DNA from 2 places in the Proteiniborus sp. DW1 genome. Region 2 is predicted to be linked to the other one. Evidence: riboswitches for the same ligand, from Rfam matches in the RefSeq annotation. Region 2 holds a riboswitch; the other holds the start of a gene.
The links. Region 2 has a riboswitch for cyclic di-AMP ahead of eam (glutamate 2,3-aminomutase). Riboswitches for the same ligand answer to the same signal wherever they lie in the genome.
Positions count from the first base shown of each region.

Region 1: linked by a shared signal. The riboswitch ahead of DW1_RS07325 (cell wall hydrolase) and the one ahead of eam (glutamate 2,3-aminomutase) in region 2 are both predicted to bind cyclic di-AMP.

Region 1 covers NZ_FMDO01000030.1:64,734-73,813, reverse strand. Annotated here, with positions in the region: gene DW1_RS07335 (aspartate-semialdehyde dehydrogenase) at 1-56, shown strand, start outside; gene DW1_RS07330 (M16 family metallopeptidase) at 173-1,417, opposite strand; cyclic di-AMP (ydaO/yuaA leader) riboswitch at 1,808-1,940, shown strand; gene DW1_RS07325 (cell wall hydrolase) at 1,947-2,639, shown strand; gene DW1_RS07320 (RidA family protein) at 2,877-3,257, opposite strand; gene DW1_RS07315 (NAD(P)-dependent malic enzyme) at 3,430-4,605, opposite strand; gene DW1_RS07310 (Fe-S-containing hydro-lyase) at 4,621-5,157, opposite strand; gene DW1_RS07305 (fumarate hydratase) at 5,184-6,026, opposite strand; gene DW1_RS07300 (aspartate ammonia-lyase) at 6,500-7,948, shown strand; gene DW1_RS07295 (DUF47 domain-containing protein) at 8,020-8,643, opposite strand; gene DW1_RS07290 (inorganic phosphate transporter) at 8,673-9,080, opposite strand, start outside.
Region 2 covers NZ_FMDO01000056.1:6,815-15,894, reverse strand. Annotated here, with positions in the region: gene DW1_RS13545 (double-cubane-cluster-containing anaerobic reductase) at 1-239, shown strand, start outside; gene DW1_RS13540 (LuxR family transcriptional regulator) at 405-2,030, opposite strand; gene DW1_RS13535 (ABC transporter substrate-binding protein) at 2,056-3,453, opposite strand; gene DW1_RS13530 (magnetosome magnetite crystal formation protein family) at 3,740-4,093, shown strand; gene DW1_RS13525 (DUF6591 domain-containing protein) at 4,157-4,663, shown strand; gene DW1_RS13520 (helix-turn-helix domain-containing protein) at 4,746-5,603, shown strand; gene megL (methionine gamma-lyase) at 5,788-6,990, opposite strand; cyclic di-AMP (ydaO/yuaA leader) riboswitch at 7,255-7,380, shown strand; gene eam (glutamate 2,3-aminomutase) at 7,656-8,918, shown strand.

The DNA.
Region 1 (9,080 bases), on a different contig from region 2:
AAGGTGCTGCTACAAATGCAGTTCAGATAGCTGAATTAATTACAAAAAAACTATAAATATTTGGGCTGGCTATGCCAGCCTTATATATTCTAACACACATATGGAACTATAGATTTAACAGTATATACCTATTTTTATATAATCTGATTGTAGTTAAAGCCTAGGATTTTCATTATCTTTTATTGAGTAGCATGTGAATAGTAGCTCCATTTAAAACTTTTCCAGCTACTTTATATACATCTTCTGCTTTTATATTATTTAAGGCCTCTAAATCCTCTGAAAAGCCATCTATCCTTCTATTCATTAGCATCTGGTGGAGTACATAGTTGCACAAACCTTCTGAGTCCTCAAGAATTGATGCTATTCCAGTTTTCATAGCTTTTTTCATTAGACTTATGTTTCTCTCATCTATGACTATATGCTTGTTTACAATGTTTTTAATACAATTATCTATCGTTTCTTTAGCCTCCAAAATATCATCCTCAGATGCAGAACAATAAATATATAAGGTTTTTATATAATCAGTTACATCTATTTCTGAATAAACATCATAAGATATTCCTTTATCTTCTCTTAAAGCCCTAAAAAGAATGGAGTTTGCGCTTTTACCAAGCTTATGGTTAAGAATCTCTAGTGCAAGTTCTTCATCTCTAGTTAGGTCATAAAAGGTGTATAGGTACACAATGGTATTCTGCTCTATCTCTTTTTTATATGAGATAACCTCTATACTTCGGTTCTTTTCAGTTAATATCTTTTTCTTTTTTAGTACTTTCCTTTTCCATAAACTAAAATACTTCTTAACCATTTCAATAACTTCCTCATGAGCTAATGAAGACACTATGCTTATTACAGTATTATTGGGAATATAGTACTGTTCATAAAAAGATACTATTTTTTCTCTAGTAACATTTTTAATGATACTTTCTTTACCTAATATATCATATCTTAGTGGGCTTTTCTCGAAACCTACACTATTTACCCTACTATAACTATAATGCTCTACATCATCATAACCACTTCTAAACTCTGCTAGGATAACTCCTCTTTCTTTTTCTATTTCTTTGGAAGGAAAAGTAGAGTTTATTACCATATCTGATAATATCTCCAAGGATTTTTCTAACTCCTGAAGAAGTGCAGTTATTGAAAAAACAGTAGATGTATATGTTGTATAAGCATTATATGAACCTGCCCTATCTTCTAAATCTTGATCTATATCAATATTAGTTCTTGTTTTGGTTCCTTTAAAAAGCATATGCTCAATAAAATGACAAAGTCCCTTTTCATTCTCCTCTTCATTAACAGCACCTACATCAATTCCTAAGTGAATAGAACAAAGCTCTGTATCTTTTTTTATAGAGACTACCCTTAAGCCATTATCTAGGATTTGATCCTTCCAATCAAAAAATTGTTTATTCATTTTTTTAAACTCCTAATCTAATAAAAGAAAATTTTTTTGCTGTTCTAAGTTTATATATTTAAACTCATTACCTAAGATATTATAAATGATTTTAATACAATTTCATAGTCAAAATAGACTTAAATTACTAAAAAACTGTATGCTAATACTCATACGATTTAATCCAATTCTTTTCTTCCTTTCAAATAGAAAATTCAGCTAAAATAACCTACTAATATAAACTTCTTGTCTTAAAGTAATCATATATCCAATTACATTGTCAATCTATTTATATATTAACGCTTACTCCTATTAATAGTGGTTTAATATGGCCTAATATGTAATTTGTTCTAATCTTGAATAAAGGTTGACATAACTTTTTTGGACCTATATAATAACTTTATGCCCAAAACACTATGCTTGCTGAATCCTATATATTTAGGTACGGAGGAACCATTAAAGGGGTTAATCTATGAGTCTCATAGTAGGGAGCCTTCTATCCCGAACCCGTCAGCTAACTTCGGAAGCAAAATAGGAAGGAGTGTTTTCAATGAAAATACGTAAAAGAGGAATTGTAGTATTAATTTTAGTAATAGTATTAATCTTACTGAACATAACAAGTGTCTTTGCTACTGAAAATTATACAGTTTTAAAGTTTAGGAGCAGGGGGCCAGAAGTATCTAAATTACAACAGACTTTAAATAATAAAGGCTTCTGGGCTGGAAATGTTGATGGTATCTTCGGTCCCAGAACTGAAAAAGCAGTTATTGAGTTTCAAAAAGCTAACAAGATACTCATTGATGGAATTGCAGGTAGACAAACTCAATCATTATTGTATAGAACTTCAGCTTCACGTGGGACAAACTCTGGTAGCAGTAACACAGACTTATATTGGCTTTCTCGTATTATCCATGCAGAAGCTGGTGGGGAGCCATATAGAGGGAAAGTAGCTGTAGGAAATGTTGTCCTAAACAGAGTGGCTTCAAGTGATTTCCCTAACACGATAAAGGGCGTAATATTCGAATACTATAAAGGTATTCCTCAATTTAGCCCAGTAGAAGATGGAACTATCTACAATAGCCCATCGGAAGAAAGTATACAAGTAGCAAAAGATGCTCTAAATGGTGTTAAGCCAGTAGGAGCTTCAACTTACTTTTTCAATCCAGATAAAGCAGCAGGTAAATGGATTATAAATAACAAGACATATGTAACACGTATCGGTGGACACGTGTTTTACAAATAGTAAGATTAATAAATAAGTGACAAGAGTACACTCTCCTGTCACTTATTTACATAATTTCAAGTACTACCTGACAATGTTCACTGTCCATAATATCATAATGGACCTGTGCATCTATCAGTTTGTCCTTTAATCTTTCAGTCACTATAAAATAGTCAATTCTTCAGCCTACAGTTCTATCTCTTGCTTCTCTCGTATAGTACCACCATGAATATATCTGCTTTGTCTGTATAAAAATATCTACTTTTTCCTAGCAATCATTTCTATTTCAACCTGTGCTCCTAATGGCAACGACGCAACTCCTATTGTAGTTCTTGCAGGATATGGGCTTGAAAATTGTCTTTCATATACCTGGTTCATTGCAGAAAAGTTATCCATATTTGTAAGAAATACATTTACCTTAACCACATCATCAGGGGTAAGCCCTGCAGCTTCAAGTACGCTAAACAGATTTTTAAAGCACTGCTCAGTTTGCTCCGTAATACTACCTTCTACGAGCTTGCCTGTATTTGAGTCTATAGGAGTTTGTCCTGAAAAATAAACTGTATCTCCTGATTCTACTGCATGTGAGTATGGACCAACGGCTACTGCATCCTTAGCATTAAATGCTTTCCGTGACATAAAAATCTTCCTCCCTTTTAACTTATAGTATCTGCCTCTTAGCATGTATTTTATAATAATTTCTTTCAGCAAAAATTACATTTATGAACAATTTTATTCTCTTCTATATAGAGAACTATAACATAAAAGCCCTGATTAGGCTTTCAGTCTAGTCAAGGCTTTCTCTGTAAAACTATATTCTAGCTACACCATCTTCAATAGCTGCTTTCTTAACTGCTTCTGCAACTGCCACAGCTACTTCCTTATTAAATGGGCTTGGTATTATCATATCTACGCTTAGCTCATCTTCTTTAACTACATTTGCAATTCCATATGCTGCTTGAATTTTCATATTCTCAGTTATTCTACTAGCCCTTACATCTAAAGCACCTCTGAATATACCTGGGAATGCTAGAACATTATTTATTTGATTAGCAAAATCAGATCTTCCTGTTCCTACTATAAAGGCTCCTGCTTCCTTAGCATCATCTGGCATAATCTCTGGTATCGGATTTGCCATAGCAAAAATCATTGGTTTGTCGCCCATTGTTCTAACCATGTCTTTAGTTAAGCAGTTAGCTGAAGACACCCCAATAAAAACATTCTTACCAACTATAACATCCTTTAATTCACCATTTTGTGAACTTCTGTTTGTTATTTCAGCCATTTCCTTTTTAATTGGATTTAAGTCCTGCCTATCTTTAGATATGGCTCCTTTTGTATCACATAGGATTACATCCTTTACACCAGCACTTAGTAGAAGTTTTGCTATTGCAACACCTGCTGCCCCAGCTCCATTTATTACAACTTCTAAGTCTTTAAATTTTTTTTCTGCTAATTTTAATCCATTTATAAGTCCTGCTAATACTACTATAGCAGTTCCATGCTGATCATCATGGAAAACTGGTATATCTAGCTCTTCATCTAATCTTCTTTCTATTTCAAAGCATTTTGGTGCAGCTATGTCTTCTAAATTTATACCTCCAAACACAGGCTCTAATAGTTTTACTGTTCTAATTATTTCTTCTATGTCTGTAGTATTTAAACATATAGGAAATGCATCTACATCTGCATAATTTTTAAATAATATTGACTTCCCTTCCATTACTGGAATAGCACCATATGGTCCTATATCTCCTAATCCCAACACTGCTGTACCATCACTTACTACAGCAACTGAATTCCCTTTAAATGTATATTCATATACCTTGTCTTTACACTTCGCTATTTCTTTACATGGCTGAGCTACCCCTGGTGTATATGCCATAGATAAATCATCTTTATTTTCAACTTTAACCTTACTTTTAATACTAACTTTACCTTTGTTTTCTCTATGCATTTGTAATGACAATTCATTATAATCTTTCATGAACCTTATCCTCTCCTATTTGTTATTTTCATATAGATTGTTTCCGTAAGTATCTATACATACTATTAAAGGCATATTTTCCACTCTTAATTTTCTGATGGCCTCTGTACCTAAATCATCATAGGCTACTACTTCTGATTCCTTAACAGAGCTTGCTATTAAAGCACCTGCACCACCTACTGCTGCAAAGTATACTGCTCCATACTTTTTCATGCCTTCAATAACTTCATCACTTCTTAATCCCTTTCCAATCATGCCCGATAATCCTAGTTCTAGTAGGGGAACAGTCATACTATCCATTCTATAGCTAGTTGTAGGACCAGCAGCACCTATAACCTTTCCAGGCTTTGCAGGAGTCGGGCCAACATAAAAAATCACTGCATCTTTTATATCAAATGGAAGTTCTTCCTTGTTTTTTATTGTTTCCATTAAGCGTTTATGAGCAGCGTCCCTTCCTGTATAAATTGTACCTGTTAGAGAGACTACATCACCAGCTCTAAGTTCTCCTAACACATCCTTAGTTAGTGGAGTGTTTATCGATTTTATAGTCATTTTTTTCACCTCTAGTCTAAATATAATTATAAAACTATGGTACTATGTCTAGAAGAATGGCAGTTAATATTTACTGCTACTGGAAGCCCAGCAATATGTGTAGGATAGGACTCAATATGCACGTCTAATGCAGTAGTAACTCCTCCTAAACCCTGCGGACCTATTCCTAATGTATTTATTTTCTCTAGTAGTCTTTCTTCTAGTCTTGCAAGATGTTCTAACTTGTTCCTAGATCCAATCGGCCTAATTAATGAATATTTTGCTAAATTAGCAGCCTTATCCATAGTACCTCCTATGCCTACCCCTACTATAATAGGTGGACAAGGATTTGGTCCTGCATCTTTAACTGCCTTTATTACAAAATCAAATACTCCTTCTTCTCCATCTGAAGGCTTGAGCATTTTAACTTGACTCATGTTCTCACTGCCAAAGCCCTTGAACATAAGCTCTATTTTAACTTTATCTCCTGGCACTATATTGTAGTAAATAACTGCTGGCGAATTATTTTTAGTATTATTTCTAAGAAGTGGATCATCTACAACTGATTTTCTTAAGTAACCATCTCTATAACCATCAATTACACCTTTATTTATGGCATCAGTTACATTTCCATTTACAAAATGAACTTCTTGTCCAACCTCTACAAAGGCTACCACCATTCCTGTATCCTGACATAAAGGTATAGCCTCTTCCTTGGCTACTTCTGCATTCTTAATTAACATATCCAATATCATATTTCCAACGGTGGAGCTTTCTTTTTCTTTAGCCTCTTTAAAAGCATTCATTATGTCTTCTTCTATGAAAATATTAGAAGATATACATTTCTCTGCTACTAGCTTTTGTATGATATTTACATCTATTTCTCGCAATATTGTCACCTCATTTTGATTTTATATGCTACGATTCACTCATATTCATGTTCCTATATTCTATGAGTAAGTTCAAAATCCTTCTTTATCGACAAAAAAGATTGTTTTCTAGGATAGACTATCTGTTATTAATCCAATAATCAACCTAGTTTCTTTACAATTTGAACAAAACGTAATTTATTAAATATTCTTTATATTTCAACGATTAGTAGATGTTGCCATGAAATGAACATCAGTAAGATTTTTTTAAGACATAGTTCGACATCTAGTTGATTATTTTATTAAAAAGGGCTATAATTGGTTTGCATGTGATATTTGTTGTTTTTTTAAACTACATGAGTAAAAAGTTAAAGCCTTATAATTTTAAGTTCAGGTAGAGTATTCTCGGTCTGGACGTTTAGTCATGTTGTTTTAAACTAATATCTATTATCTAAGTTTCAATACAATAATCATCCATAAGGGGGATAAATAATATGAGTATAACAGACAGTTTCACCAATTTTAGAGAAGAAAGCGATTCTATAGGTACGAAACAAGTTCCTATAGATGCATATTACGGTGTCCAAACCTTAAGAGCAGCTGAGAACTTTAATATAACTGGTACTAGAATGCATGAAGAATTCATAAATAGTCTTGCTCTTGTAAAAAAAGCATCTGCAATAACAAATAGAGAAGTTGGATTGCTAACTAAAAAGATTGAAAGTGCAATTGTTCAAGCATGCGATGAAATACTTGTAGGAAATCTTCATGATGAGTTTATTGTTGACCCTATTCAAGGTGGAGCAGGTACTTCTGCTAATATGAATATAAATGAGGTTGTTGCTAACAGAGCTAACGAAATGTTAGGTGGAGAAAAAGGAGCATATGATTTTGTTCATCCAAATGACCATGTGAATATGGGACAATCTACAAACGATGTTATTCCTACTGCAGGTAAAATTACTATTTTAAAGCTACTTCCTAAGGTTATTAGAGAGTTAGAAAAGTTACATGCTGCACTTTTAGAAAAATCATTAGAATTTAATGACGTAATTAAAATGGGAAGAACCCAAATGCAAGATGCTGTACCTATTAGATTAGGTCAAGAATTTAAAGCTTATAGTTCTGTAATAAAAAGAGATATAGCTAGAATTACTAAGGTTCAAGAAGAACTTAAAGTTGTAAATATGGGTGGAACTGCAATAGGTACAGGTGTAAATGCTGATGATGAGTATTTTGACAGAGTAGTACCTAACCTTAGTTTAGTCACTGGCTTTGATTTTCACCAAGCAGAAGACTTAGTAGATTCAACACAAAACTTAGATTGCTTTGTATCTGTTTCCTCTGCTATTAAAACATGTGCTGTTAGCTTATCTAAAATTTCAAATGACCTTAGGCTTATGTCATCTGGACCAAGAACTGGCTTTGGTGAAATTAATCTTCCACCAAAACAAAATGGTTCTTCCATAATGCCAGGCAAGGTTAATCCTGTTATTCCAGAGGTTATGAGTCAAGTAGCATTTAAGATTATAGGTAATGACGTTGCAATAACTATGGCTGCAGAAGCAGGACAATTAGAGTTAAATGCTTTTGAACCATTAATTTTCTTCAATCTGTTCCAATCTATAGAAATGCTAGCTAACGGAATAAACACACTCACTGAAAATTGTATTAAGGGAATTACTGCAAACAAGGAAAGATGTAGAGACTTAGTTGAAAATAGTATTGGAATTGTCACTGCTATTTGTCCACATATAGGATATAAAAAAGCTGCAGAAATTGCAAAATTAGCAATGAGTACTGGTAAACCTATAAGAAATATTATATTAGAAAATAATATTTTAAATGAATCAGAGCTAGATGCTGTATTAGACCCAATACATATGACAGAGCCAGGAATATCAGCAAAATTCTTAATGGAAAATAAAAAAATCGACCTATAATATTTTATATGGAATATAAAAAGCACAGAGTACAAGATTATTATCGTCTATACTCTGTGCTTTTAAATATATTATGAATTCTTCATTATCACACTTTCTACTACACTAGAAACATTTTCGCATACATCGCAACATTTTTCTAAATAGTTGTAGATTTTATCCCATGCTGTAATTTCTAAAACATCCTTGCATGTTACATACAGATTTCTTATTGCTTCCATAAACAGTTTGTCTGCTTCTTCCTCAAAATTATTGATTTCCACAACTAGATTATGTAATGTCTGAGACTTTCTGAAATTATGGAACTCACTCAACATTTGTTTAAGAGCATCACAACACTTTACAACGATTTCTGTCATCCTCAATGCATCTTCGCGCACATATGAAACATTATACATATACATACACATTAAAACATCTTCAATAGTATCTGTTACTTCATCTATAGAATCTGCCATAGCCATAATATCCTCACGCTCTATTGGAGTGATGAACTCTTTTGCAAGCCTTTTTATCATCACATGCCTAGCTTCATCTCCACTATGTTCTATAGTATGCATTTCTTTCATTCTTTGCTGTAGCTCATCTGCTTTAAAGTTGTTTACGATTTCGTTTAATAAATTTGCAGCTTGACAAGAATACTCTGCTAATTCCACAAAAGTATCAAAATAATTAACATCCTTTTTACGAGCCATATTCTACCTCTTTTCATTAATATTTTATATTAAAATATTCTCATAAATAGCATAGCCATGAAAAAGCCTATTAGTCCGCATCCTGGGAAGGTTAATATCCATGCTAACACCATTTCACCTACTATACCCCAGTTTACAGATGATACACGCTTTGCAGCACCTACTCCCATAATAGCTGTTGTCTTTGTATGAGTTGTGCTAACAGGTAGCCCGAAAATTGATGCTGTGAACAAAGAAATAACTGCTGCTAAATCAGCAGAAAAGCCTTGGTATGTGCTAAGCTTAACCATATCCATACCCACTGCCTTAATAATACGATAACCACCTATGGAAGTACCTAAAGCCATTACTGCAGAGCAAAGAATAATCAACCAGATTGGAATAACAAACTCTATCACCGATGCTTGCCCTTGAGCTAAAAATGCACTTAGCATAAA
Region 2 (9,080 bases):
CGCCTAATCAGGATAGGCTAGATTTGCTCTCAAAAGTAATTGATGAATATAAAATAGATGGGGTTGTGGAGGTAATACTTCAGGCATGTCATACTTATAATGTTGAGAGCTACTCCATAAAGAGATTTATAACTGAAAAGAAGAATAAACCCTATATAAGTATAGAAACGGATTATTCTCAAAGCGATATGGGACAGATTGGAACAAGAATTGGAACATTTTTAGAAATGATGCCCTAAGCTACTTCGATTATTATAGATAAGCTAATAATAGAACTAGTTTTAGATTGTATTAATATCAATTAAATAGTTTACATTTTTACTTCGCCCATAATATTCCAATTAATGTATTAAAATGAATATTATGGGCAGTAATTTTAAATGTGGAGTAGTGTGCCTCTTACGCTATTCAAATTCCTTTCCTACTTCCTTTAACATACTGATATATAAGAGAAGTTCATCTCTTGAAGAGACATTAAGCTTACTATAAATACGTTTGCTATGAGTCTTTACTGTGTTTATACTTATATAGAGTATTTCGGCTATTTCTTTTGCTGTGTGACCTTTTACATAGAGGTCAAAAACAGAGCGTTCTGCAGGAGAGAGTTTCTTAGTGTTTTCTATAAATTCATCCAGTATTGAAAATGAAAAAACCTCAGTAGCTGTATTTTCAATTGATTCTCTATTATTAGAAAGGAAATCAATTATATCGTCTATCTCGGGAATTTTAGTTTTAGGTGCCTCACTTAGATGTGAGGATTTTATGATGTCCAAACCCTCAGAAATGGGCTTAATAAATCTTTTGCTTAGGAAAAATGAAGCAAATATACCCAGCACAAAAAGCAAAACTAATAAAGAGAATAGCATCAAATTAAGCTGAGCTACAGAGGCTACAATATCTTCATTTGGCATCATAAGTGCAACTACCCAGTTTTCATCATGAAAAACAGAGTCCTCTGGATATAATTTTATAGGCATATGGGTTCCCCAATATGAGTTACCTTCATTCTGCTTATATGAATAAAAAGAATTCTTGTTTTCAACTATCCTAAGCATACTTTCATTTCTTGATATTACTCTAGCTGAAAAACTACCAGCAATCAAAGACTTATCGAAGTCTATGGATTCATTTTTTACTGGTGACAGAACACAGAATAAGCGCTTAAAATCACGGTTATTTGGAGCGTGGGTTAGCTTAAAAAGCATAGAGCTTACCTCAAGTCCACCTACACCAAAGACATTACCCTTTGAGTCTATTAAAGGCACAGAACAAAGCATTACTTCCTCGCTAGTATTAGGAAACACAAATGAACTACTCCAGTAATATAACCTAGACATAGGAAGCCCTTTATGTAAATTAGCTTCAACCATAGGTTCATAATAATATGGAGCATTACTAATGTCGAATTCCATTTTCCACTGAGCATGGAGTGAAAGGAAATTGTTTCGACTAATACTTGGAAAGCCACGTAATACTATTATAGTTGGTGAAGAGGAATTAATTATGTTAGGCTCCATATTCTTTATATATAATCCTGCTCTTGAATCATGTGAATTGTCAAGATTAGGATTGACGGTAGCATTTAGAATAAAGAATACACCGCTACCCTTAGATATTTGTAGAAAAAACAAGGCTTGTTCAAGCTCATTAGATATGATTTCTTCTAGAGCTTCAGGGTGCTCTTGTAAGTTTGATAAAGATATGCCTAAATCATCTGCTTTTTTTTCAATACTTCTAGATAATTCCCTTGAAAAATTTATAGCATGAGTTGAAAACTGACCATATTGTTGTCTAATTTCTTTATAAGCATGTATCAATTCATTTTCAACAAGTTCTTCACTTTCTACTAATCCAGCAGTAAGTGTTCCTGTTATCATAAGAATTCCAATAACTCCAAGAATAATAGTGAACACAAGAACTATCAAAAATAGAAAAAGTCTCTGGCCCATAGGTATACCAAGCTCGGCAGATTTCTGGAGCTTATGCTTTAATATATTAATTTTTTCTTTACTAGATAATATTCCCTTCAACTAAAACATTCCTTCTTTCTAGATTCTATCTTATAGGAAAGCAGTTAATAAAATCATTATACATGTTCTTAGAGACAGCTTTATATGCTGTTTCTGACTCATTGTTTATCAGAAGTTCAATGTAGGCTTGCTTACCTTTTGTTGCGGCTTCCCTTAATTTATTCTCATATTGCTTCTGTAATTCATCAACTCCATCAAATAGTGGAGGGATATAAAATGTATATTCTTTTTGCATCTGCTTAGAAGTCATAAGTAGTTTTTTAACATTTTCATTTGGTATATTATTTATTTCTTTTGACATTATTTCACCAAAAGCTTCTTTTGTAACAGGGAGATACCCAGTTGATGATATAAAGCGAATATTATTTTCAGGACTTGTAAACCATTTTAAGAAAATACCTGCTGCATATTCCTTTTCTTCTGTTGACTTAATTACGCTCATGCCGGCACCACGTTGTATAGCTATTTTTTGACCGCCTTCAAATATAGGGTACGGTAATATAACAAGTTTGACTGGCTCTGAAGTATTATCTGAGTATGTAACTGTAGTAGGGAAAAAAGATACACCTGCAGTTGATCCTATTGAACAAACTATATCCCCTGTTTTAGCCAAATCAGTTGCATATCCATCAAATATAGCTACCTGCCCTAAAACAGCAGGCTCAAAATAATTTTCCCATATCTTATTGTATTGATTAGAAGTAAGATTAAATGAATTGCCTTCAATAAAATTTCCACCTAGTTGTTTGCACCCTATTAGAGAGTAATTGAAAAGGGAATCTGCCATGAAAAAAGTCTTACCGTCATTTTCAATATCTGGTGTTTTTCTATCGGTCCAGTCATAATAAAGATTAGCTACTCTTATAATTCCTTCAAATGTTTGTAAGTCCTCTAGCTTAACACCAGTATCATTTGCGAATTTATCAAACAAAAAAGTATTGACAAATAAAACTTCCGTAGACTTAGCAGTTGGGAAAACGTAGAGACCATCATCTTGTATTTGCCCTTCCTGTATAAATTCTGGTATATATTTAGAAAGTTCTTCAGAAGTAAATTGCTTATTAAGATCAGCAAGAAGTCCTTTCTTTGCCAGTACTAGAGCTGTTCTAGGGTAGGCAGAGGTTATGTCAGGAAGAGATGGTGCTCCAGGTTCATCATTTGCAGCCATAACAAGCTTCTCGTGAAGCGTTGAACTTCCTGAGATGGACGTGATATTTATTATGATGCCTTTTTCAGCACCTATTGTTTCGTTAAACTCATCAATCATATAATCCATAGTTTCTTTTAGCTGACCACCATAATTATGCCAAAGATCTAGAGTTATTGGGTTTTTCGAGCTCACTTTTGTACTTTCATTGCAGCCAGTTAATACTATCATAAGTATAGAAAATAAAATTATAAAGACAAATAATAACTTTTTCATATTACACCCCTAATTAAAATTATTTCAAAGTATTATTTGTATCAAAGTTATGATATGGAATATTGCTATTAATAAAATACTTAGTAATAACCTTATTATAACATATAAAGGTTAACTTACCAATATAGGCGCTTATGGAATAGACCAACCCCATTATTTAAAAATCACTCAAGAGATGATGCGGTTTCTAGCCTAAAATCACCCCTAGAGTGATTACTTTTTTAGTGGAAAATATGTAAACTAAGAGTGAAAATATAATAAACTGAAAAAATGAGGAGGTATTAAAATGACAGAACAAAATAATTACAATCAAACCAAGGATACAGTTCCAGTCTTTGAACAAGAGGATATTGAAAAAAACAAGGTAATGGCAGGACTTGCTTATATTATCTTCTTCTTACCTTTATTAGCTTGCCCAGATTCTAAGTTTGCAAAATATCATGCTAATCAAGGGTTAATATTATTGATTGTAAGTTTTGCAGGTAGCATTATTTTAAGTTTAATACCAATTATTGGGTGGTTGTTATTGCCCATTTTTACTGTAGTAGTATTCATATTTGCTATTATAGGTCTTGTTAATGGGCTTGGTGGAAAGGTAAAGGAACTTCCTATTATAGGTAAATATAAGATATTGAAGTAATAAATCCTGTATAATTTCAGATTTGTATAGCTTATAAATATAACTGAGAAAGGAAGGGAAGAAATGGTTAAGAGAATCCTAGCAATAATACTTGTACTTGTTATCCTATTTACTCTAGGAGCCTGTGGCATTAGAAAAAAAGTAGATGAAAAGATATCGGAAAAAATAACAGAAGGAGTAGTAAGTAAAATTACAGGTGGCAAGGCTGATATAGATTTTGATAAAGGAGGACTAACAATAAAAGAAGATGGGCAAGAAGTTACTTTTGGTGGTTCTGAATGGCCAGAAGGGAAAGCTGCTAATCTTTTACCAAAGCTTAAAAAGGGCAATATAACATCGGTAATTAGTTCTAACAACCTATCTATGATTAGCATAGAAGGAATAGATGAAAAGGTCTTTAAAGAGTATATAGAAGAGCTAAAGGATAAAGGTTTTGAGAATGACATCTCTGAGTTTTCTGACAACTCAACCAAAAGCTACTATGCAACACTAGATGAAAATGCTTATGTGCAAGTAATATACAGTGTGGAAGATAAAAGTATTAATATAAGTGTTCAGGTTAATGAATAGAGGTTATGAACGGTAAAAGCAATGTTTAAATGCGATCTCTACTGTTGATAGAATTTAATAATTATTTACTGGAGGAGTTACTATGTTAAAGTTAGACGATATATTATTTAAGAAGTTACCTGATGAATATACTTCAGACTTAAAAATATACGCAAGCAATAATATATCCATTGCTAAACCAGATAAATTTATTACAAACGTAGAATCCTGCTTCAATAATTATCATATTTCAATCCCAACAGTTACTCCTCCTCCGACAAAAATAGGAAATAGGGTTTATGAATTTAAGGCGAACAGGGCTATGGTACTGAATCCTGGTCAGCCAATTTTAGTCACTGAGGATGTCCCCACAAAAGAATATATAGCAATAGTTGTTAATAAAAAATTCATGCAGGAAATTGCATACAATGCCTGTGGTAAGACAGATGTGCAATTTATCTTAGATAATTATGTAGTAAGTAGAAGACTTATGAATTCTATAGAAGAGTTTATATATGAGGCAACTAACAAATTATCTAATTTTACATTGATGTTAGATAGCCTTAGTATTCAGATTGCGGTACAGTTACTTAGGGAAATAGATAGTAACATAACAAGTAAAATCAGCAAGAAAGTTTATTCAGATAAGCCTCATATAAACAAAGCTATAGAATTTATCGAGGAATATTACAACAGCAATATTAGTATTGAGGACTTGTGTAAAGTATGTAATCTAAGTCCGTATCACTTTATTAGAATATTTAAGCAGGAAACTGGAAAAACTCCACATGAATATATACTAGATAAGAAGATTGAAGAAGCTATAAAGTTAATTGAGGGTAAGCAGTATTCATTAAATGAAATAGCCCAATTATGTGGCTTTATCAGTCAAAGTCATTTTAGCACGGTGTTTAGAAAAAGAATTGGTATAAGTCCCTCACTCTATAGAAAACAGCTATGACAAAAATCTAAATAGATTTTAATATAAGGGGCAATTGCATTATATACAATATATAGTTTTATATAAAAAATCAAGAGATTCTTCGGACTTGCGTTTTCAGAATGACGTGCTTTGCAAGCTGTCACACTAGACGTAAGGGAAGAATCTCTTTTTATTTAGTTAAGCAACATCCTCTATCATAAATTTATAATATCATATCTAAAGCATTTTTTAAGTCATTTATTATATCACTGCAAGTTTCAAGACCTACGGATAATCTAACCAGGCCTTCACTAATACCAGCAGCTGCTCTTTCTTCAGGCGTATAAGGAGAGTGAGTCATAGAAGCAGGATGTTGTATTAGTGTTTCTGTATCTCCTAAGCTTACAGCTGTTTTGCAAAGGTGAGTATTATTGATAACTTTTTTACCTTCTTCTATCCCACCATTTAACTCAAAGGCAATAATTGCTCCTGGTAATTTCATTTGTTTTTTAGCTAATTCATATTGTTCAAAGCTTTCTAGTCCTGGATAGTAAACTTTCTTAACTGCTGGATGACTTTCAAGGAATTTAGCAATTTCCATAGCGTTTTGGCAGTGTTTTTCCATTCTTATCTCAAGAGTCTTCATGCCTCTCATAATTAAGAATGCATCAAAGGGGCTTAAGCATGAGCCAGTCATATCTTTTATCCCAAAGAGACGTACTTCATTTATAAATTCTTGCTTTCCTGCTACGAAACCTGCTATTACATCTCCATGACCATTTAGATATTTTGTAGCAGAGTGAAGAACAACGTCAGCTCCAAGCTCTATAGGTCTTTGGATATAAGGTGTGGCAAAGGTGTTGTCTACTATTACTATACAGTCTTCTTTTTCATGGGCTATATCAGATATTGCTTTAATGTCTGTAATAAGCAGTGTTGGATTTGCAGGTGTTTCTAAATATACTACTCTTGTATTTTCCTTCATAGCTTTTCGCACATTTTCAGGATCACTAGTATCTACAAAAGAAACCTCCACACCAAATCTAGTAAGCCCATGATTTATATAGGCAAAAGTACATCCATATAGAGTTTCAGCAGCTACTATATGGTCCCCAGCTTTTAATGTTGTCCATAAAGTTGAAGATACTGCTCCCATACCAGAGCCAGTGGATACGCAAGCTTCTGCACCTTCTAATATAGCAACCTTTTCTTCAACTTGAGAGTTTGTAGGATTACCTAACCTAGTATAGATGTAGCCCTCTTCCTCTAAAGCAAATCTTCTTCCCCCTTGTTCGGCAGTATCAAATACAAAGGTTGAGGTTTGATAAATAGGAGTTACTAGTGCACCAGTAGCAGCATCAGTTTTATGACCTCCATGTATAGCTTTGGTTCCAAACCCCATAGACTCCAATTTTTTTCTTTCCATAATATATGCCCCCCTAAATATAGTTATGTATTGCTATTATAGGAACTAATAAAATCTAAAATAGGAACAACAAAAAAGAGATTAAGTCACTACTATTTTGTATTAAAGCTACATTGATAATATTCAATTTGTCTAGTAAAAACCCTTTAAAGATTAAGAAAAATTTAAAATTACTGGGAGAAGTACCAAGTAAGAGTTAGAAAATAAATTTGCATTTTTCAATGTCTTGTGGTATAATTATAGACAAATTTTATTATGATAATATAAAAAATAATGCTGAATTCTCTTAAGAAGCGGGGGAACCAATTTCTGGGGTGAATCCTATTTAGGAGGGGCTACCCTTTAGTCCTAATCCGGCAGCTAACCTCGTAAGCGTAGAAAGGGGCAGTAATTTTACTTGTATAGAAACCATGAAGCCTCGTGGTTTTTTTATTGAAAAAAGCAGTTTACATAATATAGCAACATAGATTTTGATAACATTTCTAAAGTCCAATCTATGCATATCATGAAAGTTGTTATCGATTCAACTATTTTATATCCTTACTCTTATCCTAACTTTTCAATTATTAATGAGGATGTGTTGATTTATATACCTAGGATTCATTTCCTATTTTTTGTTATGTTACAAGATAATAAAGATATTAAAAGTGAAAGGAGCGTATTTGATGAAAGAAACTTTGAACAGGAAAAAACAAATTTCATTAAAAAGAGCAGAGGAGTTAAAATCTAAAATTCAGGATTATTTAGATATTAAGGATAGTATTCCAGTTGGCTTAAACTTATCAGAAGAATATAAGGAGGCAAAGCTCAAGATATTAGGATTACTAAATGGAACTGATGAGGACTGGAATGACTATAGGTGGCAACTTACCAATAGAATAAGTGATGTAGATACATTAAGTAAAATTATAAACCTAAGCGAAAAGGAAAAATCCAATATTAGAAAAATTGGGGAAAAATATAGGTGGGCTATATCACCATATTATGCAAGTTTGATAGACAAGGATGATAAGTATGATCCCATAAGACTACTTTGTATTCCTTCAATTATGGAAGTGATGGAGAGTTCAGGAGATGCTGACCCCATGGCGGAAGAATACACTAACCCAGCAGGATGTTTAACTAGAAGATATCCAGATAGGCTAATATTAAATGTAACAAATGAATGTGCAATGTATTGTAGACATTGTCAAAGAAGAAGAAATATTGGACAAAAAGATGAACATTCATCCACTGAGATGATTGAGGAATCTATTAAATATATAAGAGACAATAAAGAAATTCGAGATGTGCTTATTACTGGAGGAGACCCGCTTACATTACCGGATAATAGGTTAGATTGGATACTAAAGGAAATCAGTTCCATACCTCATGTTGACTATATCAGGATTGGCTCTAGAGTTCCTGTTACTATGCCTCAGAGAATTACAGATGACTTGGTAAATATAATTAAAAAATATCATCCAGTATATATAAATACTCACTTTAATCATCCTAAAGAAATAACTGAGGAATCAAAGGCGGCATGTGAAAAGCTAGCCAATGCTGGAATTCCACTTGGAAACCAGGCAGTATTGCTAAATGGAATAAATAACGACAAGTTTGTTATGAGAAGGTTGAATCAGGAATTACTTAAAATCAGGGTAAAGCCTTATTATATTTTCCATGCTAAGCATGTTATAGGAACTTCGCATTTTAATACTTCTGTAGATGATGGATTAGAGATAATGGAGTATTTAAGAGGATATACTTCAGGTATGGCTATACCAACATATATAGTAAATGCACCAAAAGGAAAAGGAAAAACACCTTTATTGCCACAGTATCTAGTTTCCAGAGGAAAAGACTATATCATGTTTAGAACTTGGGAAGGTAAAGTGGTAAGATATGAGAATTATCCGACTCAAAATATAAGGGATTTTATTTAAAAGTATAAAGGTTAGCGAAAATACTTAGTTTCCTATTTATCTAATTAAAAAATAGTATTAATTTTTTGGACATGAAAATAATATAATTTATAAATAGATAAAAATATTTCTATTGTAAAGGATGGAAGTATATGTTATAATTTTCATAATAATTATGACTAA